2 regions of the Staphylococcus lutrae genome follow, and region 1 is predicted to be linked to the other one. Evidence: predicted binding sites of a transcription regulator. Region 1 holds the regulator's gene; the other holds the start of a gene.
What was found. Region 1 encodes LexA, which represses DNA repair genes until DNA is damaged. Its sites were predicted from a motif close to CGAACATATGTTCG; they were not measured.
Positions count from the first base shown of each region.

Region 2: the regulator LexA is predicted to act here: its motif matches at 4,271-4,284, upstream of B5P37_RS09210 (YolD-like family protein).

Region 1 covers NZ_CP020773.1:2,341,609-2,350,358, reverse strand. The annotation lists gene sbcD (exonuclease subunit SbcD) at 1-279, opposite strand, end outside; gene B5P37_RS10930 (CcdC family protein) at 464-925, opposite strand; gene B5P37_RS12005 (hypothetical protein) at 1,010-1,198, shown strand; gene B5P37_RS10920 (YneF family protein) at 1,229-1,456, opposite strand; gene tkt (transketolase) at 1,613-3,598, opposite strand; gene B5P37_RS10910 (DUF896 domain-containing protein) at 3,701-3,934, opposite strand; gene sosA (DNA damage-induced cell division inhibitor SosA) at 4,355-4,588, opposite strand; gene lexA (transcriptional repressor LexA) at 4,733-5,356, shown strand; gene B5P37_RS10895 (CAP domain-containing protein) at 5,509-6,483, opposite strand; gene guaC (GMP reductase) at 6,533-7,510, opposite strand; gene rpsN (30S ribosomal protein S14) at 7,592-7,861, opposite strand; gene rpmG (50S ribosomal protein L33) at 8,034-8,183, shown strand; gene B5P37_RS10875 (amino acid permease) at 8,444-8,750, shown strand, end outside.
Region 2 covers NZ_CP020773.1:1,974,921-1,983,670, forward strand. The annotation lists tRNA gene B5P37_RS09175 (tRNA-Ser) at 99-187, opposite strand; tRNA gene B5P37_RS09180 (tRNA-Asn) at 189-263, opposite strand; gene B5P37_RS09185 (competence protein ComK) at 470-1,084, opposite strand; gene B5P37_RS09190 (IDEAL domain-containing protein) at 1,327-1,548, shown strand; gene lplA (lipoate--protein ligase) at 1,682-2,671, opposite strand; gene B5P37_RS09200 (YkvS family protein) at 2,858-3,043, shown strand; gene B5P37_RS09205 (CPBP family glutamic-type intramembrane protease) at 3,051-3,653, shown strand; gene B5P37_RS09210 (YolD-like family protein) at 3,837-4,247, opposite strand; gene B5P37_RS12175 (GNAT family N-acetyltransferase) at 4,390-4,662, shown strand; gene B5P37_RS12180 (hypothetical protein) at 4,818-4,967, shown strand; gene B5P37_RS09220 (ABC transporter ATP-binding protein) at 4,960-5,610, shown strand; gene B5P37_RS09225 (ABC transporter permease) at 5,610-6,371, shown strand; gene B5P37_RS09230 (1,4-dihydroxy-2-naphthoate polyprenyltransferase) at 6,550-7,488, opposite strand; gene B5P37_RS09235 (isochorismate synthase) at 7,662-8,750, shown strand, end outside.

The sequences.
Region 1 (8,750 bases):
ATAACGCAATCGCGCTTTCCCATCATGATTTCCATTAATCATCACAATCGGAATACCCAACTCTAAATTGATTTTTGAAATCGTACGCTCCATTAAATCAAGTACATATTTATTCGGGTAGGCTGTATCGTAAATATCCCCAGCAATCACCAACACATCAGGTCGCTCATTTGCTAGAACATCAATTAATTGTTGAAGCACATCGTACTGATCTTCAATAAAGGAATGACCGTTTAAAATTTTACCTAAGTGCCAATCAGCAGTATGTATTAATTTCATTTCATCACCTCAGAACAAATGTTCGTATTCATTTTAAAATAAGCATTTAATCATTTCAAGTCCTTTTATCATAATTGACGATATAAAAATGAGGTCGGGACATTGAATGGTCCTAACCCCTACATTGACTCAGCAATAACGACTTTACTCAAAAAGCTTTCTCCCTTATTCATCATGGATGATGCTACAAGTTGATCTTTAGTTTTTTATATCGATAAAGCATTGCAAGTCGCCATGGAACAAGCATACTAAATGCGAGTAAGAAAAACATCCCTGCAAGCGCTCCAGCATCGATTGTATTACCCAAAAAAACTTTGAGTACTGTTCGAATTAATAATAGAGAGACAAGTACAAATGGAAATGCTTTTGATTTTTTTAAATAAATTTGGCGGTCTTTTACCTCGAAATGTGAAGTCATAATTAATACACTCGAAAAAATAACGCCAAGTACGATGGATTCTATAATTTCAAACCCCGTTAATCTAAAGTAAGGGACGACATACATGAATGCACCCGTTGCCATAAAAAAAGGTGGTAAAATAATTTTCTTTTCATTTACTGGATATTTCTGCGCCTTCATTCTAATTACGATGACGCCAGCCCCCATTACGAACGCTATGAGAATGGACAAAATTAAATAAGTCAACGTCACTCCTCCTTACATGATTCAAAGATACCAATAAGTATATCACACGAACTTCAAATGACGTAACAGTAGCAACTATATGACATGCGTTTTTTAGTTGATTTTGCCATGCACGTGTCACAGCCATTACAAAATGCCATCTTGCAAATGACAGCGACGAAAATTCCTACCTTGGCTAAAACTACGATGATGACAATTGCGCATCTTACTTTAAAAGTCGAATTAAAAAGTACTACAAAAAACAAAGGATCCATGAAGTTCGGAGACTCATGAAACCTTTGTTATTATTATAATATTTTAATACTACAATTTTTTATCCATGTTTTTGTTCATCATTGTCATCATTTGATTAATCTTCTTTTGTGAAGGTTTTTGTCCCATTTGCATCATCATCATGCGTAACATTTCTTCATTGATTGGCGGGTTCTTTTTTAAATAATCCATCATATATTTACGTGCTAAGAAAAAACCGCCTACTAATCCACCGATAAGTGCAATAACAATTAATAAAATTGCTAACCATGTAGCCATCGTTTCACCCACTTTCTTTATCCTTTTGCATTTTACTAAAATTATGTATTCTTTTCAAGGTATCGCTAACAAATTTATTGGCGTCACAAGAAAACAGTCGAGCTGAAACTCACGCATCAAGCTCGACTATACATTTTATACTATTTTTGATGATTCTTATAGTTTTTCTATTTCAGTTAATATATTTTCTTTTGTAAATCCATATTTTTCAACGACTAATTCACCAGGCGCACTTGCACCGTAACGGTCAATACCAATCACTAAGCCATTCATACCTACATATTTGTGCCATCCTAATGAAGCCGCCATTTCAACAGCTACACGTTTCTCAACATGTGGTAACAAAATTTCATTTTGGTAGGCTTTCGGTTGATTTTCAAAAGCATTCCAGTTCGGCATTGAAACAACCCGAACACCTTTGCCTTGTTCTTCAAGTGCCTTAGCTACATCAACCGTTAGGCTTACTTCAGAACCAGAAGCGAAAAGCACATATTCAGGTGATTTTTCCGTTTCATAAACGACATATGCACCCTTTCTCACGCCTTCTTCAACTGTTACCGCATCAACATCCAACACAGGTAAGCCTTGACGTGTTAAGACTAAAGCCGTTGGTGTTTGATTTGATTCTACAGCAACTTTCCATGCAACACGTGTTTCGTTACCATCTGCAGGACGAATCACATTTAAATTTGGAATCGCTCTTAAACCAGCTAATTGTTCAATAGGTTCGTGTGTAGGTCCATCTTCACCTACAGCAATGGAGTCATGCGTAAATATAAATGTTGAACGTAAGCCCATAATTGCCGCTAAGCGTAATGCTGGTTTCAAATAGTCACTAAAAACAAAGAATGTCGCACCGTAAGGGTGTAAGCCACCATGTGCCGCCATACCATTCACAGCAGCTGCCATTGCAAATTCACGTACACCAAACCAAACGTTTTTACCTTCACCATAATCAGCAGAAAAATCTGATTCATTTTTCACTCTGGAATTATTAGATGAAGCTAAGTCGGCAGAACCACCAAATAATGTTGGAACAGCTTGACTTAACGCTTGGATCACTTCACCAGAATCTGCACGAGAAGCCGCTTTATGACCAAGTTCAAATTGAGGAAGGTCTTTTTCATAGCCTTCAGGTAATTTACCTGCGAGTGCATCCTCTAATTCTTTGTACAATTCAGGATATTGTTTACTGTAGGCCTCCACTTTGCTGTGCCACTCTTTTTCATTTTCATCTGCACGTTGAATCATTGTCGAATTGAAAATTTCATAAACGGCTTCATCAACATGAAAACGCTTTGAAGGATCAAGATTATAATTTTCAAATGTTAATTTACGTTCTTCTGCACCTAACGGAGAACCATGAGACGCGTTGCTGTTTGATTTATTTGGCGAACCATCACCAATAATTGTTTTCACTTCAATAATTGTTGGCCCACTTTGACCTTTCGCTTTAGCAATCGCCTTATCAATAGCTTCTACATCGTTACCATCTTTTACAAGCATATGATTCCAACCATATGCTTCAAATCGTTGTTTAATATCCTCAGAGAAGGATTTTGACGTTTCTCCGTCTAATGAAATATCGTTTGAATCATAAAGTGTAATTAATTTATCTAATTTTAAATGTCCTGCAAGTGAAGCCGCTTCATGTGAAATCCCTTCCATCAAGTCACCATCAGATGCTAAAACATACGTATAGTGATCGACAACTTCAATGTCTTTATTAAATTTAGCAGCTAAGTGTTTCTCTGCCATTGCCATACCCACTGACATCGCAAATCCTTGTCCAAGAGGCCCAGTTGTAATCTCTACACCTTTCGTGTGACGGTATTCTGGGTGACCCGGAGTTTTAGAGCCCCATTGTCTAAATTGTTTTAACTCATCAAGTTCTAATGCACCTGATACATGTAATAAACTATACAACAACGCCGAACCATGTCCCGCTGATAAAACGAATCGATCTCTGTTAAAGTACTCATGTGAATTAGGATTAAAGTTAAGGTGACGTGTCCACAATGTATAAGCCATTGGTGCAGCCCCCATTGGTAAACCTGGGTGCCCTGAATTTGCTTCTTCTATAGCGTCAATACTTAACCCTCGTATCGTATTAATCGCTAAACTGTCTTTTTGTTCAATCATTTATAATTCCTTCCTTTCTGATTCCGCATCATGCTTCCATTATACCTGAAACAGTACATTAAAGCCTAATAAATGACATCACTTCATCACGCTTATTCAAAATCATTTTCGAATATGGTTTTGCTTTTGCACCTCTTTAAGTTTTTCTGGCGTCACATCATTACCTTCTGGATCAATGACTTTTGTATGTTCAATTTGACTTTTAAAACTATTTCTAAAAACTTCCAAATACTCACTTCTCAACTTAGATTGCTCTTTTGCTTCAGTTTCAGTGAGACCCTCTGTCTTTTTCTTTTTGGCCAGTTCGTTAATTCGTTTTAACTTTTCTTTACTCAGCATAAATGTGCTCCTCCGTATTATTCTTTACAAAAATATAACAGAAAAACACTATAAAACCAAACACTTAAATTGGTTATAAAAGTCAGTCACCACTTCATTCAATGTGTGTTTTAAGTACAAACATCCTTTGATCTACAAGAAGTCTTTATGAATTTAAAGTTTTGGGGAGTCCTACAACAATAGAAACATTTAATGTTGAAATATCTGACGAGGTTCAAATACTTTTAGTCTATGTTATACACATAAAATGTATACGCAATTTGAGGGAGCGCGCTAAAATCTAAATATTATCTTGAATTCAATCATCTCAGTATCAGCCATATTCCATACGCTCCCACAACAAGCGTTTTGTACACACCATTGAATCATGAAAGGAAAACGTCACCTATCCGTAAAAGCACACATTCCTTTTGTGGATTAATGGCTTAAAGTCACAGCAATAACAGATTGCTCTTTTCCATTATTGTATTCCTGTTCGTATGTTTTAGTTTGATGTGTATGGTCTGTCCGAATTTGATGGTCCGTCATCTCGTACGTCTGTTCTGTTTTACTCGACTCACTAGCGAGTAGAAAAAACGACAAAAATAAGATTGAAGAGAGTATAAAAACAGATAGAAACAAGTAAATCTCTGAAATTTTAATATGAATCATCATTTTCACTCCTAGAACGTTTGTTTGTATAAAAACTTTAACAGAACGCGTGTTCTGTGTCAACACTTTAACGAACAAACGTTTGTGATTGTTCGTATAATATGATATAATATCAACAATCAGAATTAAGAAGGAGTGTGCGAAATGAGAGAATTAACAAAAAGACAAAGTGAGATTTTTGAATTCATTAAACATGTCGTCCAAATGAAAGGCTACCCGCCAAGTGTGCGTGAAATTGGAGAAGCAGTCGGATTGGCTTCGAGTTCTACAGTACACGGTCATTTATCTCGATTAGAAGAAAAAGGGTATATCCGTCGTGACCCTACAAAACCGCGCGCGATTGAAATTGTCAATGAATTGATGGGTGACCCAATCAATATGGAAGAAACGATTTATGTCCCGGTGATTGGTAAAGTAACAGCGGGAACACCTATTTCTGCAATAGAAAATGTTGAAGAATATTATCCGCTCCCAGAACATTTTACTTCCACTCATAATGGACAAATTTTCATTCTAAATGTTGTCGGTGATAGTATGATTGAGGCTGGAATTTTAGATGGGGATAAAGTTATAGTCAGAAGCCAATCCATCGCCGAAAATGGAGACATTATTGTAGCCATGACAGAAGAGGATGAGGCCACAGTGAAACGTTTCTTCAAAGAAAAAAATCGTTACCGTTTACAACCTGAAAATAGCAGTTTAGAACCTATTTATTTAGATCATGTGACCGTTTTAGGCAAAGTTATAGGTTTGTTTAGAGAAATGTAATCTTGTTCAATCACTCCTTCACTTTAAACCATTCGTTTTTTACGAGTGGCTTTTTTCTAATCATCTTCTGGGTACATGCTTCAACAAAAAAGCGTCGATCAAAGATTCAAGTAAAATCGCTTTGATCGACACATCATCGTTATTCATTTAAGTTACCCGATATAATTTTCAGTCCAATAAGGTTGACGCTGAGCATTAAAGTCAACACCAATACCAATTTGAGTCACATCTGTATTTAAAATATTTTTCCGATGGCCTAATGAGTTCATTAAACCATGATGTGCAAAAATCGCATCCGTTTGACCATATGCTAAATTTTCAGCAGCCGTTTGATATTGATGGCCATCCTTTTTCATGCGGTCAAATGGGGATTCACCTTGTTGATTAGTGTGGTCAAAATAATGGTGCTTGGCCATATCCGTACTATGCTTTCTCGCTGTTTTTGCCAATGATTCAGAGAATGCAAGCGGATGTAATCCTTTTTGAACCCTTTCAGCATTTAGTAAATAAAAATCCTGTTTTTCAAAGCTCTCTCTCAAGTAATTGGATGGCGCTGCATATTGATGCGTTAATTGATTTTCCATCAGATGACTGACTTGTAACATTCCCGTTAGTTGATTATTTTCATGCTTGTCATAAAACACCGTCGTATAGATGCCATCATCATCAAAAACATCATATTCCTCATTGTCAATTTCATAAATCGTACGTCCTTTATGAAAACCTTTTATGGGTGTTCCCAATTCAGCTCTCACAACATCTTTTGCTGTACCATATTTCACACCGCTTTTTGAGGTCATCATATTTTGATTTGTATACAGGCCATGAACTTTTTGATTGATATAACTCACCATGACAAAGTCATTAAAGTCTTGATGATAGACGAACCACTTTGTTCCATACTTATTACCGATTTCAGCTTTAGGCTGGCCTAGTTTCGCCTCAACTGCTTTGCGATTCATATTCATTTGAATATTTCTCATTGCAAATTCTTGTTCTTTAGGCGTCTTTAAAACGGTTTCATTAGATTTACCGTATACGATTTGATCAATCTGTTGATTTACTGGTTGCGCAAACTTAGAAATTGTTTCATTAGGCTGTAACGGTATCGCTAATAATAAGAGCATACCTCCAACAAAAAATAAGAGAAATTTTTTGATAATCACGCACTCCTTTTTAATCACGATCTCCATTAAAAATGGAATTACGTACAATGACATAATCCACTTTTCTTAGTGCACCCACATCTTTACCCCCGGCGTAGGATATTGCACTTTGTAAATCTTCTTGCATTTCAATCAACGTATCTTTAAGTGCGCCTTTATGTTCCACAAACATTTTTTTGCCTTCTACGTTTTTACGCTCACCTTTTTGATATTCTGATGCACTACCAAAATATTCTTTATATTTCTTACCTTCAATCTCTACCGTTTCACCTGGAGACTCTTCGTGCGCAGCAAACAATGAGCCAATCATGACCATAGAAGCACCAAAGCGAACCGATTTAGCAATGTCACCATGTGTACGAATACCACCATCAGCAATAATCGGCTTGCGCGCTGCTTTGCTACATTGATTGACGGCTGCTAATTGCCACCCTCCTGTGCCAAAACCTGTCTTAATTTTAGTAATACAGACCCTTCCTGGTCCAATACCGACCTTTGTTGCATCTGCACCGGCATTTTCAAGTTCTCTAACGCCTTCAGGTGTACCGACGTTGCCCGCAATGACAAAGACTTCTGGTAATTGTTTTTTGATATACTGAATCATTTCAATCACTTGATCCGAATGACCATGAGCAATATCGATTGTAATATATTCAGGTGACAAGCCTGCTTCTTTTAATGCATCAATAAATTTAAATTCACCCGTCTTCACACCAACTGAGATAGAAGCATACAAACCTTGATTCTGCATCTTTTGAACAAATGACAAACGTGTTGTCTCATCAAAACGATGCATAATATAAAAATAATCATTTTGAGCAAACCATTCTGCAACACTTTCATTCATTACCGTTTGCATATTCGCTGGTACAACGGGTAATTTAAATCGCTTTGGTCCAAATTGAATGGATGTATCAATTTCTGAACGACTTTTAACTATACTTTTGTTCGGTATTAATTGAATGTCTTCATAATCAAAAATTTTCATTAAAAAACTCCTTAATTTCATTTATTTCTTAGATAATATACTATCTTCATGAAATAAAGTAAATTAAAGAGGTCTTTTTGTTTACCAGCTTGATTTTTTCACGCCAGGAATTTGTCCTTTATGTGCATGTTCTCTAAACGCAATACGGGACATTTCAAATTTTCTCAAAACACCACGTGGGCGTCCTGTCACTTTACATCTACGTGTTAAACGTGTCGGTGACGCATCTCTAGGTAATTTTCTTAATCCTTCGTAATCACCTTTTGCTTTAAGTTCTCTTCTAATTTCAGCATATTTCGCTACCATTGCTTCTCTTTTTTGCTCTTTAGCAATTTTTGACTTTTTAGCCATTTATATGAACACTCCTTACAAATCGTAATAGTTACGTTTTATATATTAGCATACCTTACTTTACTTTGACAAGCCTTTAATTTAAATTAAAATAAAAAAGAGTTGGCAAAATGCTGTCACCATGCTAAAATATTAAATCGTAATAGTTTCAATTGAAAAGGAGGTCCTACCCATGCGCGTAAATGTAACATTAGCATGTACTGAATGTGGTGATCGTAACTATATCACAACTAAAAACAAACGAACTAATCCTGAGCGTATTGAAATGATGAAATATTGCCCAAGATTAAACAAGCACACTTTACACAGAGAAACAAAATAATTAAAATCATTTTCAATCCCAATTATTGAGACGCTTTTGATTTGTCTTAATAAGTGAATTTAAATGACTGTTACCTTAACAATAATTAAAATACGACAAAAGCCAAATGACGTCAGTGCATTTGGCTTTTTTGTGCGCAAATAAACACACAACTTCACTAATAAATAATTTATCGCTTTAAAGCCTTAAATTTTCTATTGAAAGTCTGTTACTTTACAAGTAAAATAAGTAGAAAGTTAATTTTTGAGGAGAAGATATATATGGAAGAAAAAAACTTAAGTAGAGGGCTCCAATCTAGGCATATCACCATGATCGCTATCGGAGGTGCAATCGGAACAGGTTTATTTGTAGCTACCGGCGGAGTTATCGCACAAGCAGGTCCTGGTGGTGCTATTTTAGCTTATTTAGTCATTGGGGTCATGTTATATTTTTTGATGTCATCCATTGGAGAAATGGCAACATTTTATCCTGTTTCTGGTGCGTTCAGTAGTTATGCAACACGTTTTGTAGATCCATCACTCGGCTTTACAATGGGATGGTTGTATTGGACAATCTGGTCGTTGGTTA
Region 2 (8,750 bases), 370 kb from region 1:
AAGAGCCCGAATATTAAGTGAAAATAAAAAGAACGCCGTAATAACAGCGTTCTTCATAGTTTTAAGAAAACAAATATTAACCATTGTTTCCTATCTTACGGAAACGGAGGGATTCGAACCCTCGCGCCGCTTTCACGACCTACACCCTTAGCAGGGGCGCCTCTTCAGCCAACTTGAGTACGTTTCCATGGCTCCACAGGTAGGACTCGAACCTACGACCGATCGGTTAACAGCCGATAGCTCTACCACTGAGCTACTGTGGAATGTTTTTTTCAATCACAAATACTATTATAGCAATATCAATTAAGAAATCAAGGGATAACGATAAAAAAGTTAACGGAATATTTACACTATGCGTATACAACTTCCGTTAACTTTACACTTTGTTAATGGATTGAAATAATAATCGTTGAATGATATGACAATTGAATGATTTCTTGTGAAATATTCATACGGATGAGCGTTTAGGCTACAGGTAATCTTGGACTTTCTTTTCTTCTAATTCTTTTTTCGTTTTTTCTAATAGTGCGTATTGAGATAAGGCTTCAAAGATGTTAAAGCGTTGCTGATTGTAATCAATAGGCTTTTCCGGATTATGCGTTTGTACTTGATTAGATCTTGTCATTAAATAAGAAAAGTAAATGCAGTTCAAAAATTGATGCTTAATACTGTGATGAGAGATGTTGATGATCACAGATTCTTCATTAGCAAAAGTAACTTTACAACGAGCGCCTTTCATTGGCTTAAGTTTAACGACATAATGCATATTCAACCAGGAATTCTCAGGAACTCTGTCAGAATGAGTGGGGAAAAAGTAGGTTTGATAAATCGGAGTGAGCAAGATAGGGGTTTTGTTGGAGATACGTGCGATTCTTTTTGCCTGTGCTTTTCTCCCAGAGTATGTTTCCCCATAATGTTTACAACTACGCTCCATGATACGTTGGACACGATCGTGAATAATAAAATGTGCACCATCGTATCTATAAATTTCGGTACTCATCAGTATGCCATCAGGGCCATCAACAGGCCTTAAAAACATATCTCCTTTACAAATGGCGTATGTGGTATTGGAACTTTGGTCCATGTTCGAACCCTCCTGTCTATAAAAAGGTGTAGGTTCTCTCTTTCTAATACTAATTATATGAATATTCTGAATGAAGTCAATTTTACTTTGTTTCTTTAAGTTTACTATTACATTAATTAGATAAAATTCTGACTTAATTACTTTAAAAATTCAGAATATTCATTGCGTTTTTAAGTGTATTTCGGTATACTGTTAAATAACTTAAGAGTCTATAGATGATAAATACAAAGGAGTGACTCAATATGAAAAATCAAACAGACGTAAAAAAACTGATTGTATTTGACCCAATTCTTACGATTAAACAATTAGGCGTGGAAATTGTGATTGCACAAGCATTGAAAAATCAGCGTAAGCAAGCATTACGACGTTTGATTGACGAGGCGTTAATCAATAAAAATGAACGTGCGTTTTTAGCCTATACGGAAGAATATTTAGAGCTGGAGGCAGAGGATTGTGAACAGTAGCACAATTGAAAATGTTTCAAAATAAACAGGACGATCCGTCATATAAGGAGCGTCCTGTTTTTAATGCGGTTTTCTAATAGAAGTTGAATTTGTTTTGAATAAACACCAATGATTTAAGAGGTGTTTTGGTGCCTTAAAGCATCATGTCAATTAATTCATCGCGAGGAATATCACCGAAATAATGATAAAAATCATAATCGTTAAGGGCATCTTGAATTGCGCTTTTTTGGTGTAAAACATCAATTAAAGCATTTTCAAGTTCAGAGATTTCACCTTCACCAAAAAAGTCTCCAAAAATTTTGGCGTGTGCAATACGGCCTTTTTTGACATCAAGTTTGATTTGTACGAACCCTTTTTCAAATTTATGTTCACGCTCAAAATTGTATTTTGGATTTTTACCGTAATTCCATTCCCAAGTGCGATATTTCTCATTACTTAATTTTTCGATATTATTCCAATCTTGCTCGGTCAGTGTGTAAGTCTCAACTTCGGCTTCACCAAATAATTTTTTTAGAATGATGGTTTTAAATGTTTCGATGTCGAGAGGGGAATCTAAAAATTCTTGGATATTGGCAACCCGTTTACGAACAGATTTGACACCTTTTGATTTGATTTTAGCGGGATTTACGCGCAAAGCATTTTGAACTTCGTCTAATTCACTGTTCAACATCAGGGTGCCGTGACTAAACATCCGATCTTTGACTTTCACCATAGCGTTACCTGAAATTTTAGCTTGACCGACTTGTATGTCATTGCGACCAGTTAACTCAGCATTGACACCTAGATCATTTAACACGTCGACAATCGGCTGGGTGAATTTTTTGAAGTTATGAAAGCTTTGACCATCATCCTTGGTAATAAAACTGAAGTTTAAATTTCCGAAATCGTGGTAAACAGCACCGCCTCCAGAGATTCGACGGACTACATCGATGTGATGTTTGTCAACATAAGCTTGGTGCACTTCTTCAATTGTGTTTTGGTTTTTACCGATAATGATCGATGGGCGATTGATATAAAATAGAAAATAGCTGTCATCATCAAGTGGAACAGTATTTAATACGTATTCTTCCATCGCCAAGTTTAAAGCGGGATCGGTATGGTTAAGATTACTAATGAATTTCATTGCGATACACGCCTTTCCATAAATATGTCTTTATTTATGTTATGCATCATTTAATTTCATTTTTCCACTTATGTGTCTCAAAAAGTAGTAGAATATAACTAATTTCTGACAATTATCGTAAATTGTTTATTTAAAATGTAAATTTTAGTACAATATACGCTAGTAAATTCTAAGGGGGGCATTAAAATGACAATTGCAGAAATAGGAGATATTGTAGAATTTCATGATGGTATTAAAGGAAAGGTTGAAAAGATTAATGATAACTCCGTGATTGTAGATTTAACAATCATGGAAAATTTCAGTCAGTTGGATTTACCTGAAAAAACAGTCATTAATCATAAGAGATATAAAATTATTGAACAAAAAGGATAATATGCATATGAAAAAAATCAGCAAACCGCTACTTTGGTTTATACTCAGCTTTATTGTTTTCCACATTCTTCTATCGTTGTTGTGGGGAGAGCAGGAAGTTTATTGGCAACTCTACACAGGTATTATGTTAATCGCAGGGATTAGCTATGTCTTTTATCAAAGAGATTTTGCTTCAAAGCGTTTATTAACATCTATTGCGATTGGATTGGCAACGGGGGTGGCACTCGTACTCGTACAAGTGATTTTTTCTTGGATGACATCAAGTCTCACATATCCTTCACTGATTAAGCAATTATCTGCGACAGGGGTATATTTTAAATGGCAAGTGCTCGTTACATTATTATTTGTCATGCCTTGCCATGAGCTTTATGTACGTACAATTTTGCAAAAGGAAATGCTACGCCTTACTTCGAAACCATGGCTTGCTGTATTTTTGAGTGCGATTTTTTCAGCGTCATTCTTTATTTATTTGGATCAATGGTGGATTGTAGTCTTTATCTTTATTTGCCAGTTGTTGTTGGGGGCGAGTTATATGTATACACGTCGAATCATTACAACAACGGTTGCTCAAATTGTAGCGGTGGTCATTCTATTGATTTTTCATGGTTAAATTTAACACAGTAAATGTGACTGGATTGTTGCATTTACTGTGTTTTGCGTTGGCTGTGAATGTGTCGGAAATGTTGGAGAAAATAAAAAAATTCAAATTGATGACCCATTTATCCGAAATATGGGTATAGGATATCATTAGGAAAAGTGGTTTAAAAAGTATGGTTTTTCCTTATGATCACCGCTATTCAATTGCGTACAGTTCATTTAATCCGATGACGACTTGATTTGTTCGTTTTTCATTGGTGAGTAGGAGTTCATTATTTAACATATCGATGCTTGCAATATAACCTTGAGCGGTGTGGATATGTCCATTACGCCAATAACGAATGTAGCTGTAAGCATTTTTAGCAATTTTGAAATGTAAGGTTTGATTCATTTCGATGAATTGGTCTTCACTTAGGAGAGGGCGGTCAATTTTAAGTTGTTGTTGTTCGAATTGTTTGATGGCTTCAAATTGTTCGGGTAGTGTAGCAAAAGGCGCCCATTTGACGATACCTCTCCCTTTAGGTATGCGTGCATTGAGATACTGCCTAGGAATTTTTCGATAATCTGTTTCACATTGATATGCTTTAGGAAGCGTTTGATCTTGCATAAAAATCACCTCCACTTGATTATAGAACATATGTTCTGTTTTGAAAAGTATGAAGCAAACATTTGTGTTTAAAAGGAGATGTTTTTAAAGATGATGTTAAATAGGCTGAAATATGAATGGTCTGATGAAAAGGTGGATGCGTATGATTAGGAAAGCGACGCCTCAAGATGCACATGCGATTGCACAATTAACGTATATCATTTGGCAAGATATGGATCTTGAAATCGTCCAACGTTATCCCGCAGACCTTGTCATAGATGCGGTGATGAGAAGTACCACTGAAGTCAAATATCGGACGCATATTCAACATGTGGATGTTTACGAGATAGAAGGACAAGTGGCGGGGATGGGAGTGTGTCCTATCCGGGTCAGTGCGAAGCAGATTATGAGCAAGCATGGCGACAGTTATCGTTAGAGCGACCGCTGTTATTGCAACATGGAACGCCACTCCCTCAAATGGAAGCGGAGCACGATGATTTTTATATTGAAGCGGTTGCGACTTTCCCGTAATATCGGGGGCGTGGGATTGCGACAAAATTGATCAATCATCAGTTGTGTACAAAACCAGAAGTGACGTGGGCATTGAATTGTGATGTGCATCATACAGTGGCGCATCAATTGTATCAGAGGTTAGGTTTTCGAGTGTGCCTGCAAAAAGAACGCTATGGCCATCGTTATCACTATATGACATACCGAAATGGAGAGAAAATACATGCTTGAATTAACGAATGTGAGTTATCAAATCGCGCAACGCCATATTTTGAAGCAAGTGAATATTCATGTTGAAAGTGGTGAAGCAATCGCAGTGGTTGGGCCTTCTGGAAGTGGTAAGAGTACTTTGTTAAAAGTGATTGCAGATTTGTTGAGCCCGACTGAAGGTGATTTGTGTTTTAAAGGTAAAAGTTACGACCAGTATAAACCAGAAATGTTAAGGCAACATATCAGTTATTTACCACAAAGTGTTACATTACTTAGTGGAACGATTCGAGATAATTTAGCTTTTCCGGCACAAGTGCGTCGTGAGCCTTTTGATAAAGCAAAAGCCAAATCATTAATGGCGAAGGTAGGATTGAAAAAGTATCGACTGTCGGATAAAGTGCAAAATATGTCCGGGGGCGAGAAACAGCGTATTACAATTGTACGCCAGCTCATGTTTACACCTGATTTGCTCATGCTCGATGAAGCGACGAGTGCATTGGATGATAAAAACAGTCGTCAAATTGAAAAGCTTGTATTTGATTTAGTAGAAAAAGGGATGTCTGTATTGTGGATTACACACAATACCGATCAAAGTCAGCGGCAGTTTCATCGTAAAATTGAAATACAGCATGGATCGATAGCAAAGGAGGAGCGATTGATGTGATGAGCACCACTTCTTTATTACTGACGTCTTTATTATTGTTCATTCCTATTATCGTCTCATTCAAAGAAAAGTTACATATTGCGAAAGATCTGATCATTGCCGCGATACGAGCGGTGATTCAATTGGTGATTATCGGATATTTACTAGAATTTGTATTTAAATTAGAACAAGTGTGGATTGTACTTACCTTGATTTTAGTGATCATGATCAATGCGGCTGCGAATACGAAAAAGCGTCAACCCGTCGTTGTGAAGCATGCCTTTTGGATTTCTTTGGCAGGTATTTTGACAGGCGCAACCTTGTCTTTAGGTGGTGTGTTATTAACAGGGGCGATTAATTTTACTCCAAATGAAATCATACCTGTAGCCGGTATGGTCGGGAGTAATGGGATGATTGCGATTAATTTAAGTTACCAAAATTTAAATCGCATTTTTACAAAAGAAACAGATATGATAGAGGCTAAACTCTCTTTAGGTGCGAGCCCTGCAATTGCGGCCAAAGATGCGATTCGGGAAAGTATTAAAGTGGCGATTGTCCCGACGATTGACTCAGTAAAAACATACGGTCTCGTATCGATACCCGGTATGATGACGGGGATGATTATCGCAGGTGTGCCACCGATGCAAGCGATTAAGTTTCAGTTAATGGTCGTCTTTATTCATACGACGGCAACGATTGTTTCAGCATTAGTGGCAACCTATTTAATGTATCGTCAATTTTTTAATCCGCGTCACCAACTCATTCAGGTCTCAGAAGATTAGAAAACAATCATGAAACAAGGGCGAAATGAAAGGGATGTTTTGTATCTGTTCAAATGAGGGTGGTAGAATGAGATAGAAATAGTATATAATTTAGTGTAATAGCGGATTAAAAGGCGTAAAAAAATCGAAGTCTTGAATATGAATCAAGACTTCGTTTCAACGGTTATTCGCTTAAAAACTAGACGCCGCCTAACAAGGCACTGATATAAATACCAAGTGCATATAACACGCCGAATAAGGTATTGGTTTTCCCAGCAGCGGCCATCGCAGGCATCATGGTTTGCGGTGTATCGTTTTTCTGGAAACGGCGATACACTTTAACGGGTAATGGGAAGCTGAGTAATGCGAGTAAGTAGAACAGCGACCCCCCATCTTTGAAAAATGCAGTATAAACGACAAAAAGGTAAGCAATTGCATAGAATACCGCTAAAAAGAGGAGTGATCCTCGTTTACCTAATAAAATAGGCAATGTACGTCTACCACTTTGACGGTCTTTAACACGGTCACGAATATTGTTCGACATGTTGATTAAACCAATTGTGATAACGATAGGAATACTTATCCAAAAGGCGTAACTTTGAAGTTGACCGGTTTGTATGTAAAAAGCGATGACGACAATAATCATTCCCATAAATACACCTGAGAAAAGTTCTCCTAAAGGTGTCCATGAGATTGGAAAAGGACCGCCAGTGTACAAATATCCTATGGCCATACATAAAAGACCGACTGGAATAAGCCAAAAAGAACTTTGGATTGCTAAGTAAAGTCCGAGTATTGCGGCAATCACATAAAAAATAATGGCCAGCTGGAATACGTGTTGGGGTGTCATGCCATTTCGGACAATTGCACCACCAATACCCACGGACTCGTGGTCGTCTAATCCTTTTTTATAGTCGTAGTACTCATTGAACATGTTCGTTGCTGCTTGAATAAGTAAACATGATAACAACATAGCGATGAATAATCCAAAATGAAGGTGGTCCTCACTGCCCAATAAAAAAAGTTTCGCCGTGGCTGTTCCCACTAAAACAGGAACCACTGACGCGGTTAACGTATGAGGACGCATGAGTTGCCAATATTTGTGAAACGTTGAATGTTTTTCAAATTGAGATGTCATGTAAGTCAACCTCTTTTTTATAATATTTATATTACATTGACATTATAAAAAAGTTCTTCTATGAAATCAATAATAATGTTATGGAAAAGACACTTGGGCATACATTCTTCTGTAAAAATGTTAGAATGTAATAATGGAAAAAACTTGATTATGATGAAAGAAGTGAGTATGGGATGAGTGTTGATGTCTGCGAACAGGCAATCATCGACGCGGTACAACAAACAAAGCAACAATGGGTCTCAGTTGAAATCAAGCTTGATCAACCGATAGATCCTATTACATTGTTTGATATGTCAAAAAAAGATGCAGGAGATCGTTTCTATTTCCGTTTAAATGATAACGAAACCTCGTTTTTCGGATACCGTGTTGCAACAAAAATAAAAAATGATTTCACAAATAAACGCTCAATTTTTAAAGAATGGGAGAAGTTTAAAAATAACATTGCGTTAATTCATCCTGATTCTGAACGCCATCATTTACGAATTTGCGGAGGTTTCCAATTTTCGAACAAACGCATGGGGGACGAATGGCGTCGTTTTGGTGTGAATCATTTTATTTTGCCTGAAGTTTTAATCTCGCAAGTCAATCAAGAGACGTTTTTGACATATACTGTTCAGAAAGAAACGTTTTCGATTGAGCAATTTAATAAATTAGTTGATAAATTAAATCATTTAACACGCGTGGAGGTCCAAAACGTTACACCTCCGCATATTAAGCGTATTGAAGATATTTATAAAGATGAGTGGGAGGCATTGGTTGCAGCCACAACAGAAAAATTGGCAGATGATGAAAAAATTGTCCTTTCGCGTCGGCGTATGATTCAATTTGATGTAGATATCGAGATTGGTGCAGTGTTACATCGTGCGCTCAAAAACGAAAAAAACAGTTATCTGTTTGTTTTAGAATCAGAAGAGGACATTTTTATTTCTCAAACACCAGAGCAATTATTTAGAGTGACAGCAGGCACGTTGTATACAAAAGCCGTTGCAGGAACGATTCCAAGAACGAATGATGAGGCGCAAGATCAAGCGCGCATTGAGGCATTGCTGAAAAACAAGAAAAATTTGATCGAACACGATATTGTGGTTGAGAGCATATTAGAAGATATTCGACCTTTTATTCAATATGCCAATTATAATCGTGAGCCTCAAGTACTTAAAAATGATCATTTGTATCATTTATACACAGAAATTGGTGGACCGTTAGCCCATTCTTCTTACATTGAATTGATAGACGACTTACATCCGACACCTGCTTTAGGA